Regions from separate parts of the Streptomyces sp. NPDC048521 genome, predicted to be linked through region 1. Evidence: riboswitches for the same ligand, from Rfam matches in the RefSeq annotation. Region 1 holds a riboswitch; the other holds the start of a gene.
What was found. Region 1 has a riboswitch for thiamine pyrophosphate ahead of thiC (phosphomethylpyrimidine synthase ThiC). Riboswitches for the same ligand answer to the same signal wherever they lie in the genome.

Region 1 (3,596 bases):
GACGAGCGTGTTGACGACGGACGCGATGTGGTCGCGGCCGATGCGAATGCCCGCCCGGTACAGCCCGCGCCAGCCCATCGACGGATTGGCCTCGTGCAACTCCCAGACGGCCGACGTCTGCGTCACCGTCACGTCGTCCAGCACACCGAGCGAACCGATGATGACACCAGCCAGCAGTAGACCGCTCATGTCGATCGACGGATACAGGCCATGGATCAGACCGGTGTTGTCGTCCGTGTTTCCGGTGAGGGCGGCCCAGTCGATGAATTCCGAGCCGAGGACGCCGATCAGCAGGAGGGAGACCAGCGTGCCGAGCACCGCGACCGATGTACGGGCCGACAGCCCGTGGCACACGTACAGCGCGATGAGCATGATCGCGCTCGACCCGACGACGGCCACCAGCAGTGGATTCGATCCCTGGAGGATCGCGGGCAGGATGAACAGCGTGAGCACCAGGAAGCTCACGGCCAGCGCGACCAGCGCCATGACCCCGCGCAGCCGGCCCACCACGACGACGGCGAGCGCGAAGATCCCGGCGAGCAGTGCCATGGGGAACTTCCGGTTCACGTCGGTCACCGAGTACTGCAGGTCCTTGGGTGCCGCGGGCTCATAGGCGACGACGAGCTTCTCGCCCTCGTGCAACTGCCGTGACTGGTCCGGCTGCACGATCTCGGTGAAGGTACGGCCCTTGTCCTTGCCGGTGTCGACCCGGATGGTCGCCTTCTTGCAGGTGCCGCCCGCTTCTCGCACCGCCGAACTGCCCTCGGCGGTGGAGGTGTCGCCGGTCGGGGTTCCGCCGGAGGCGTTCACCGACTTGCAGCTGACCTCGACGACCCTGGTGACCGTGGCCTGCTGAGTCTGCCGGTCGAAGCCGACGCCGGTCGGCTTGTGCGAAGGGGCTCCGCCAGGCCAGAGCACGACCAGACCGACCAGGACCGCCGCGGTGAACGGGACCAGGATCGCCGCGATGACCTTGCGCAGGTGCTGGGAGACGGGCGCGGCGGGTCCGTGGCTGTGACTGTGCCCGTGCGCGTGGCCCGGTCCGTGTCCGTCGCCCCCGCCGGAGCCGTGGCCGTGGCCGTGCCCGGCGCCGGGCACGCGGCCGTCATGGGCGGGTTCAGCCACCGGTCCGCCGCCCGGTCCTGAGGCGTCTCGGCGGCGCGGCTCGGGCGGCTGGTACGGGTACTGCTCCATCCTGGTCACCGCCCGATCATCGCAAGAAGGGCAGAGGCCCACTGTTCACCGCGCCACAAATGACGCTAGCGTGGAGGCACCTTTGCACACGCGGGAGCTCGGAGCACCGGGCTGAGAGGGCGCTGACCTCCGTATACGCGATGTTTCACGTGGAACGAGCCATGTTCCACAGGGAACGTCGACAGACGGAAGCCGCTGCGTCGACCGCCGAACCTGTTACCGGGTAATGCCGGCGTAGGGAGTAGGTCTCATGACCAACAAGGACGCACGCACGCCTGCCTCCGTCCAGGACGACACGTCCCAGGAGGCCGGGAAGTCCATCGGCTGGCACAAGGCGTATGTCGAGGGCTCGCGCCCCGACCTGCGCGTGCCGGTCCGTCAGGTGCACCTCACCAACGGGCAGTCGGTCACGCTGTACGACACGTCGGGCCCGTACACCGATCCACTCGTCGATACGGATGTCCGCAGGGGTCTGCCCCCGCTGCGGGAGAACTGGATCATCGCCCGCGGCGACACCGAGGAGTACGCGGGCCGTCCCGTCCGTCCCGAGGACGACGGGATCAAGCACACCGCGCCGCGCGGCGGCCTGCGGAACCTGGACGCGGTCTTCCCCGGGCGCCCGCGCCAGCCGAGGCGGGGCCGCGGCGGCGCGGCGGTGACGCAGCTCGCGTACGCGCGTCGGGGCGAGATCACGCCGGAGATGGAGTACGTGGCCATCCGGGAGAACGTGTCACCCGAAGTGGTCCGTGAGGAGATCGCGGCGGGCCGGGCGGTGTTGCCGGCCAACGTCAACCACCCGGAGATCGAGCCGATGATCATCGGTAAGCGGTTCCTGGTGAAGGTGAACGCCAACATCGGCAACTCCGCGGTGACGTCCTCCATCGAGGAGGAGGTCGAGAAGATGACCTGGGCGACCCGGTGGGGCGCCGACACGGTCATGGACCTCTCCACCGGCCGCAACATCCACACCACCCGCGAGTGGGTGCTGCGCAACTCCCCCGTGCCCATCGGCACGGTGCCCCTCTACCAGGCGCTGGAGAAGGTCGACGGCAGGGCCGAGGAACTGACCTGGGAGATCTACAAGGACACCGTCATCGAGCAGGCCGAGCAGGGCGTGGACTACATGACCGTCCACGCCGGTGTGCGTCTGGCCTACGTACCGCTGACGGCCAACCGCAAGACCGGCATCGTCTCGCGTGGCGGCTCGATCATGGCCGCGTGGTGCCTGGCACACCACAAGGAATCGTTCCTGTACGAGAACTTCGAGGAGCTGTGCGAGATCCTCGCCGCCTACGACGTCACGTACTCGCTGGGCGACGGCCTGCGGCCGGGCTCGATCGCGGACGCCAACGACGAGGCGCAGTTCGCGGAGTTGCGCACCCTCGGGGAACTCAACCGGATCGCCAAGCGTTTCGACGTACAGACCATGATCGAGGGTCCGGGACACGTCCCGATGCACAAGATCAAGGAGAACATCGACCTTCAGCAGGAGATCTGCGATGAAGCTCCGTTCTATACGCTCGGCCCGCTGACCACCGACGTCGCACCGGCGTACGACCACATCACCTCCGGCATCGGCGCGGCGATGATCGCCTGGTGGGGTACGGCGATGCTCTGCTACGTCACGCCCAAGGAGCACCTGGGTCTGCCGAACCGGGACGACGTCAAGACCGGCGTCATCACCTACAAGATCGCCGCGCACGCGGCCGACCTCGCCAAGGGCCACCCGGGCGCCCAGGAGTGGGACGACGCGCTGTCCGACGCCCGCTTCGAGTTCCGGTGGGAGGACCAGTTCAACCTCGCTCTGGACCCGGACACGGCACGGGAGTTCCACGACGAGACCCTTCCGGCGGAGCCTGCCAAGACGGCCCACTTCTGCTCCATGTGCGGGCCGAAGTTCTGCAGCATGAAGATCTCGCAGGACATCCGCCGCGAACACGGTGGCAGCCGGACCGAGATCGAGGAGGGCATGGCCCAGAAGTCCAAGGAGTTCGCGGCAGCGGGCAACCGGGTGTATCTGCCGATCGCCGACTGAGAGGCGACGAGGGGGGCAGGCCGGGAGGCCTGTCCCCCTCGGGACCGGAGGCCGGTAACGGAAGGAGCACGATGGCGTCCGTGCACCGGCAAGATCCATAGGGTCTGCCGTGTGGGTGGGATCGATGTGGCCAACGGAGTGGTCGGCGCCGTCATCGGCATGCTGTTCGCGGTGCTGTTCCAGCAGCCTTTACAGGATGCGTGGTTCCGCCTGCGCAGGCGATCGGCCAGTGCTCTGCGCAGCTTGGGCCGCCGGGAGGAGTCCGGGCCGGCCTGGCGCACGTTCTCGCTGGGCCCTCTGCACACATCTGCGCTGATCGTGGAGGGTGACGGTGAGACCCCGATCCCGCCGGAGAAGGTCTTCGTAC
Region 2 (3,596 bases), on a different contig from region 1:
TGGTACAAGTCCGGGGACGGATGGCATTACCGGACGGTGCGCAATACCTCCGGATGCAACACCACGGACACGAGGCATCCGTGGAACATCCCCGAGGGCGCGGACGTGTGGGTGAGGGCCTGCGGCAGCGTGGAGGACAACTACTCCAACAGCGGCGCCGGCTACCTCGGCGCCGGTCACGACTGCGACTTCACCCAGGGCGGCCAGCACGGCATCGCCTGAGGTACCGCCCCTGCCCCACAGGAACCGATCTGGGCACTGGTTGAGCCGTGCCTAAGCCCGGACACCCGGCAGCGAGCGGCAGCAACAAGCCCCCTACCTGCGCCTCGGCGCGGTTAGGGGGCTTGGTGTAGTGGAGGTGGATCACCGCAATCACTCACGCACCAGGTGCGGCCAACCTGGTCGGAGCTATCGCCTACAGATCTTCACGGTGCTGTAGGTGCAGTCCGTGTAGCTGGTCCCGTTCGGATAACGGATGACTCTGCAGGTGCGCTCCTTGATGGTCCTGCAATTCCTGTTCCGGTTGTTGTTCCGGTAACCGTCCCGGTCCCTATTCCCGTAGCTGTCGCGGTCCCTGTTCCCGTAGCCGTCCCGGTTTCCGTGTCGGTTACTGTTGTTCTGGTTACTGTTACCGTATCCGGAGCCGTCGTCGTCTCCGCTTCCGCCCTGCTGCGGGGCCCCTGCGGTTTGAAGGCTGCAGACTTGGGCTGGCGCAGTAGCTTGGGCGACGGCCGGCGAGACCCCGAGAAGACCACCAGCAAGCAGCACAGGGCTAAGCCCGATGGTCAGCTGCCGGCCAGGGGAGACGCGGCGCTCTGCACCCATCATTCTCACCTCGAACAACTCGGCCGATGACTACCTGACATTCGCTTTAGTCGCTTGCGTGCTCTACGTCAAACGCAACGCCTAAACTGAAGCGTTCGAAAGTGAAACGTCTGCTTTGGAGCTGCTCAGGCCGGCCACCGTCGGGTTCCAGTAACCCGAAGGGAGTCGGCGGCGACAGGTGACGACCACCAGCGACAGGTCTCCGGACCGGCAGCCCCAGGTCACCCAAGTCGATCTGCGACACTGGTACAGCCATGCCTAAGCCCGGAGAACTCATTTTCGTCGCCCCGCGCGGAGCCAAGAAGCCGCCGCGGCACCTCGCCGACCTCACGCCCGCCGAGCGCAAGGATGCGGTGGCCGACATCGGCGAGAAGCCGTTCCGTGCCAAGCAGCTCTCGCAGCACTACTTCGCGCGGTACGCGCACGACCCCGAGCAGTGGACCGACATTCCCGCCGGGTCGCGCGGCAAGCTGCAGGAAGCGCTGTTCCCGGAGCTGATGACCGTTGTACGGCACCTGTCCACCGACCAGGGGACCACGCGCAAGACGCTGTGGCGGCTGTTCGACGGGACGCTCGTCGAGTCCGTGCTGATGCGGTACCCGGACCGGGTCACCATGTGCATCAGCTCGCAGGCGGGGTGCGGCATGAACTGCCCGTTCTGCGCGACCGGGCAGGCGGGCCTCGACCGGAACCTGTCCACCGCCGAGATCGTCCACCAGATCGTGGACGGGATGCGGGCCCTGCGGGACGGGGAAGTGCCCGGCGGCCCCGCTCGGCTGTCCAACATCGTCTTCATGGGGATGGGGGAGCCGCTCGCGAACTACAAGCGAGTGGTCAACGCCATCCGCGCGCTCACCGATCCCGCCCCGGACGGGCTCGGGCTCTCGCAGCGCGGGATCACCGTCTCGACCGTCGGGCTGGTGCCGGCCATCCACCGGTTCGCCGACGAGGGCTTCAAGTGCCGGCTCGCGATCTCCCTGCACGCCCCCGACGACGAGCTGCGCGACACCCTCGTCCCCGTGAACACGCGGTGGAAGGTGCGCGAGGTACTGGACGCCGGGTTCGAGTACGTGGAGAAGTCCGGGCGCCGGCTGTCGATCGAGTACGCGCTGATCCGGGACATCAACGACCAGGCCTGGCGCGGTGACCGGCTCGGCCGGCTGCTCAAGGGCAAGCCGGTGCACGTCAACCTCATCCCGCTCAACCCGACGCCCGGGTCGAAGTGGACCGCGTCCCGGCCGGAGGACGAGAAGGCGTTCGTCGAGGCCATCGCCGCGCATGGTGTGCCCGTGACGATCCGGGACACCCGTGGTCAGGAGATCGACGGAGCCTGTGGTCAGCTCGCGGCCACCGAGCGGTAATCTGACCACGTCCACACATCTTCATATTCCGACAGGGGAGCGCCACAGCGCTGAGAGTGCGGCAACCGGGCCGCAGACCCTCTGAACCTCGCCCAGGTCATTCTGGGTAGGAAGTTCGGTCATCACTCAAGCTGTTGCGCCCTGCCCGGGCCTCCTCGCGGAGCCCGGGCGGGGCCGCGTCTCTTCCTGGTCAACCCCAGGAGGACATCCAGTGCACAACAAGACCTTCATGGCCGTGGCGGCGGGACTCGGCCTGGTGGCCCTGCCCGTGCTGACCGGGTGCGGGTCGAGCGACGCCAAGGGATCCACGGACTCCAAGACCGTCACCCTCGTCAGCCACGACTCGTGGGCCGTCTCGAAGAACGTCGTCAAGGACTTCGAGAAGCAGTCCGGATACAAGGTCAAGGTCCTCAAGGACGGCGACGCCGGGCAGGCCGTGAACAAGGCCATCCTGACCAAGGACAACCCGCAGGGCGACGTCTTCTTCGGCGTCGACAACACCCTGCTGTCCCGGGCACTCGACAACGGGCTGTTCCAGCCTTACCAGGCCAAGGGATCCGACACGATCCTGCCGGAGCAACGGGTCGACCAGGACAAGCACCGCGTCACGCCCGTCGACACCGGCGACATCTGCGTCAACTACGACAAGGCCTGGTTCAGCGAGCACAAGCTGACCCCGCCGCAGTCCTTTGCCGACCTCGCCGAGCCGCAGTACAAGAACCTCCTCGTCACCGAGAACGCGGCCACCTCCTCGCCCGGCCTCGGCTTCCTGCTCGGCAGCGCCGCGAAGTTCGGCGACGACGGCTGGCAGGACTACTGGAAGAAGCTCGAGGCCAACGGCGTCAAGGTCGTCGACGGCTGGGAGCAGGCCTACTACCAGGAGTTCTCCGGCTCCTCCGAGGGCAGGAAGGCCGGCGGCGACCGGCCGCTCGTGGTGTCGTACGCCTCCTCCCCGCCCGCCGAGGTGATCTACGCCAAGAAGCGGCCCAGCACCGCCCCGACCGGGGTGTCGTACGGCACCTGCTTCCGGCAGACCGAGTACGCCGGACTGCTGAGCAACGCGAAGAACACCGAGGGCGGCAAGGCGTTCCTCGACTTCCTGCTCACCAAGGAGTTCCAGGACGACATGCCGCTGAACATGTTCGTCTACCCGGTCGTGAAGGGGGCCGCCGTGCCGGCCGAGTTCACGAAGTACGGGCCGGCCGCCAAGAATCCCGAGACCATGGCTCCCGACAAGATCGCCGCCAACCGCGACCAGTGGGTCAAGTCGTGGACGTCGCTCGTACTGAAGTAGCCGAGACCCGGCGGGGAAGCGCGGCGCGGCTCGGGCTGATGGCCCTGCCCGTCGCGTTCTTCGCGCTGTTCTTCGCCTGGCCCGTGGCCGCGATCGTCGCGCGCGGACTGAAGGTG

Region 2: another riboswitch for thiamine pyrophosphate. It lies ahead of ACGFRF_RS31155 (thiamine ABC transporter substrate binding subunit); the one in region 1 lies ahead of thiC (phosphomethylpyrimidine synthase ThiC).

The regions. Positions count from the first base shown of each region.
Region 1 covers NZ_JBICWR010000005.1:413,640-417,235, forward strand. The annotation lists gene ACGFRF_RS15525 (YibE/F family protein) at 1-1,194, opposite strand, end outside; TPP riboswitch at 1,275-1,452, shown strand; gene thiC (phosphomethylpyrimidine synthase ThiC) at 1,445-3,229, shown strand; gene ACGFRF_RS15535 (hypothetical protein) at 3,341-3,596, shown strand, end outside.
Region 2 covers NZ_JBICWR010000016.1:87,757-91,352, forward strand. The annotation lists gene ACGFRF_RS31145 (hypothetical protein) at 1-222, shown strand, start outside; gene rlmN (23S rRNA (adenine(2503)-C(2))-methyltransferase RlmN) at 1,080-2,186, shown strand; TPP riboswitch at 2,210-2,317, shown strand; gene ACGFRF_RS31155 (thiamine ABC transporter substrate binding subunit) at 2,398-3,480, shown strand; gene ACGFRF_RS31160 (ABC transporter permease) at 3,519-3,596, shown strand, end outside.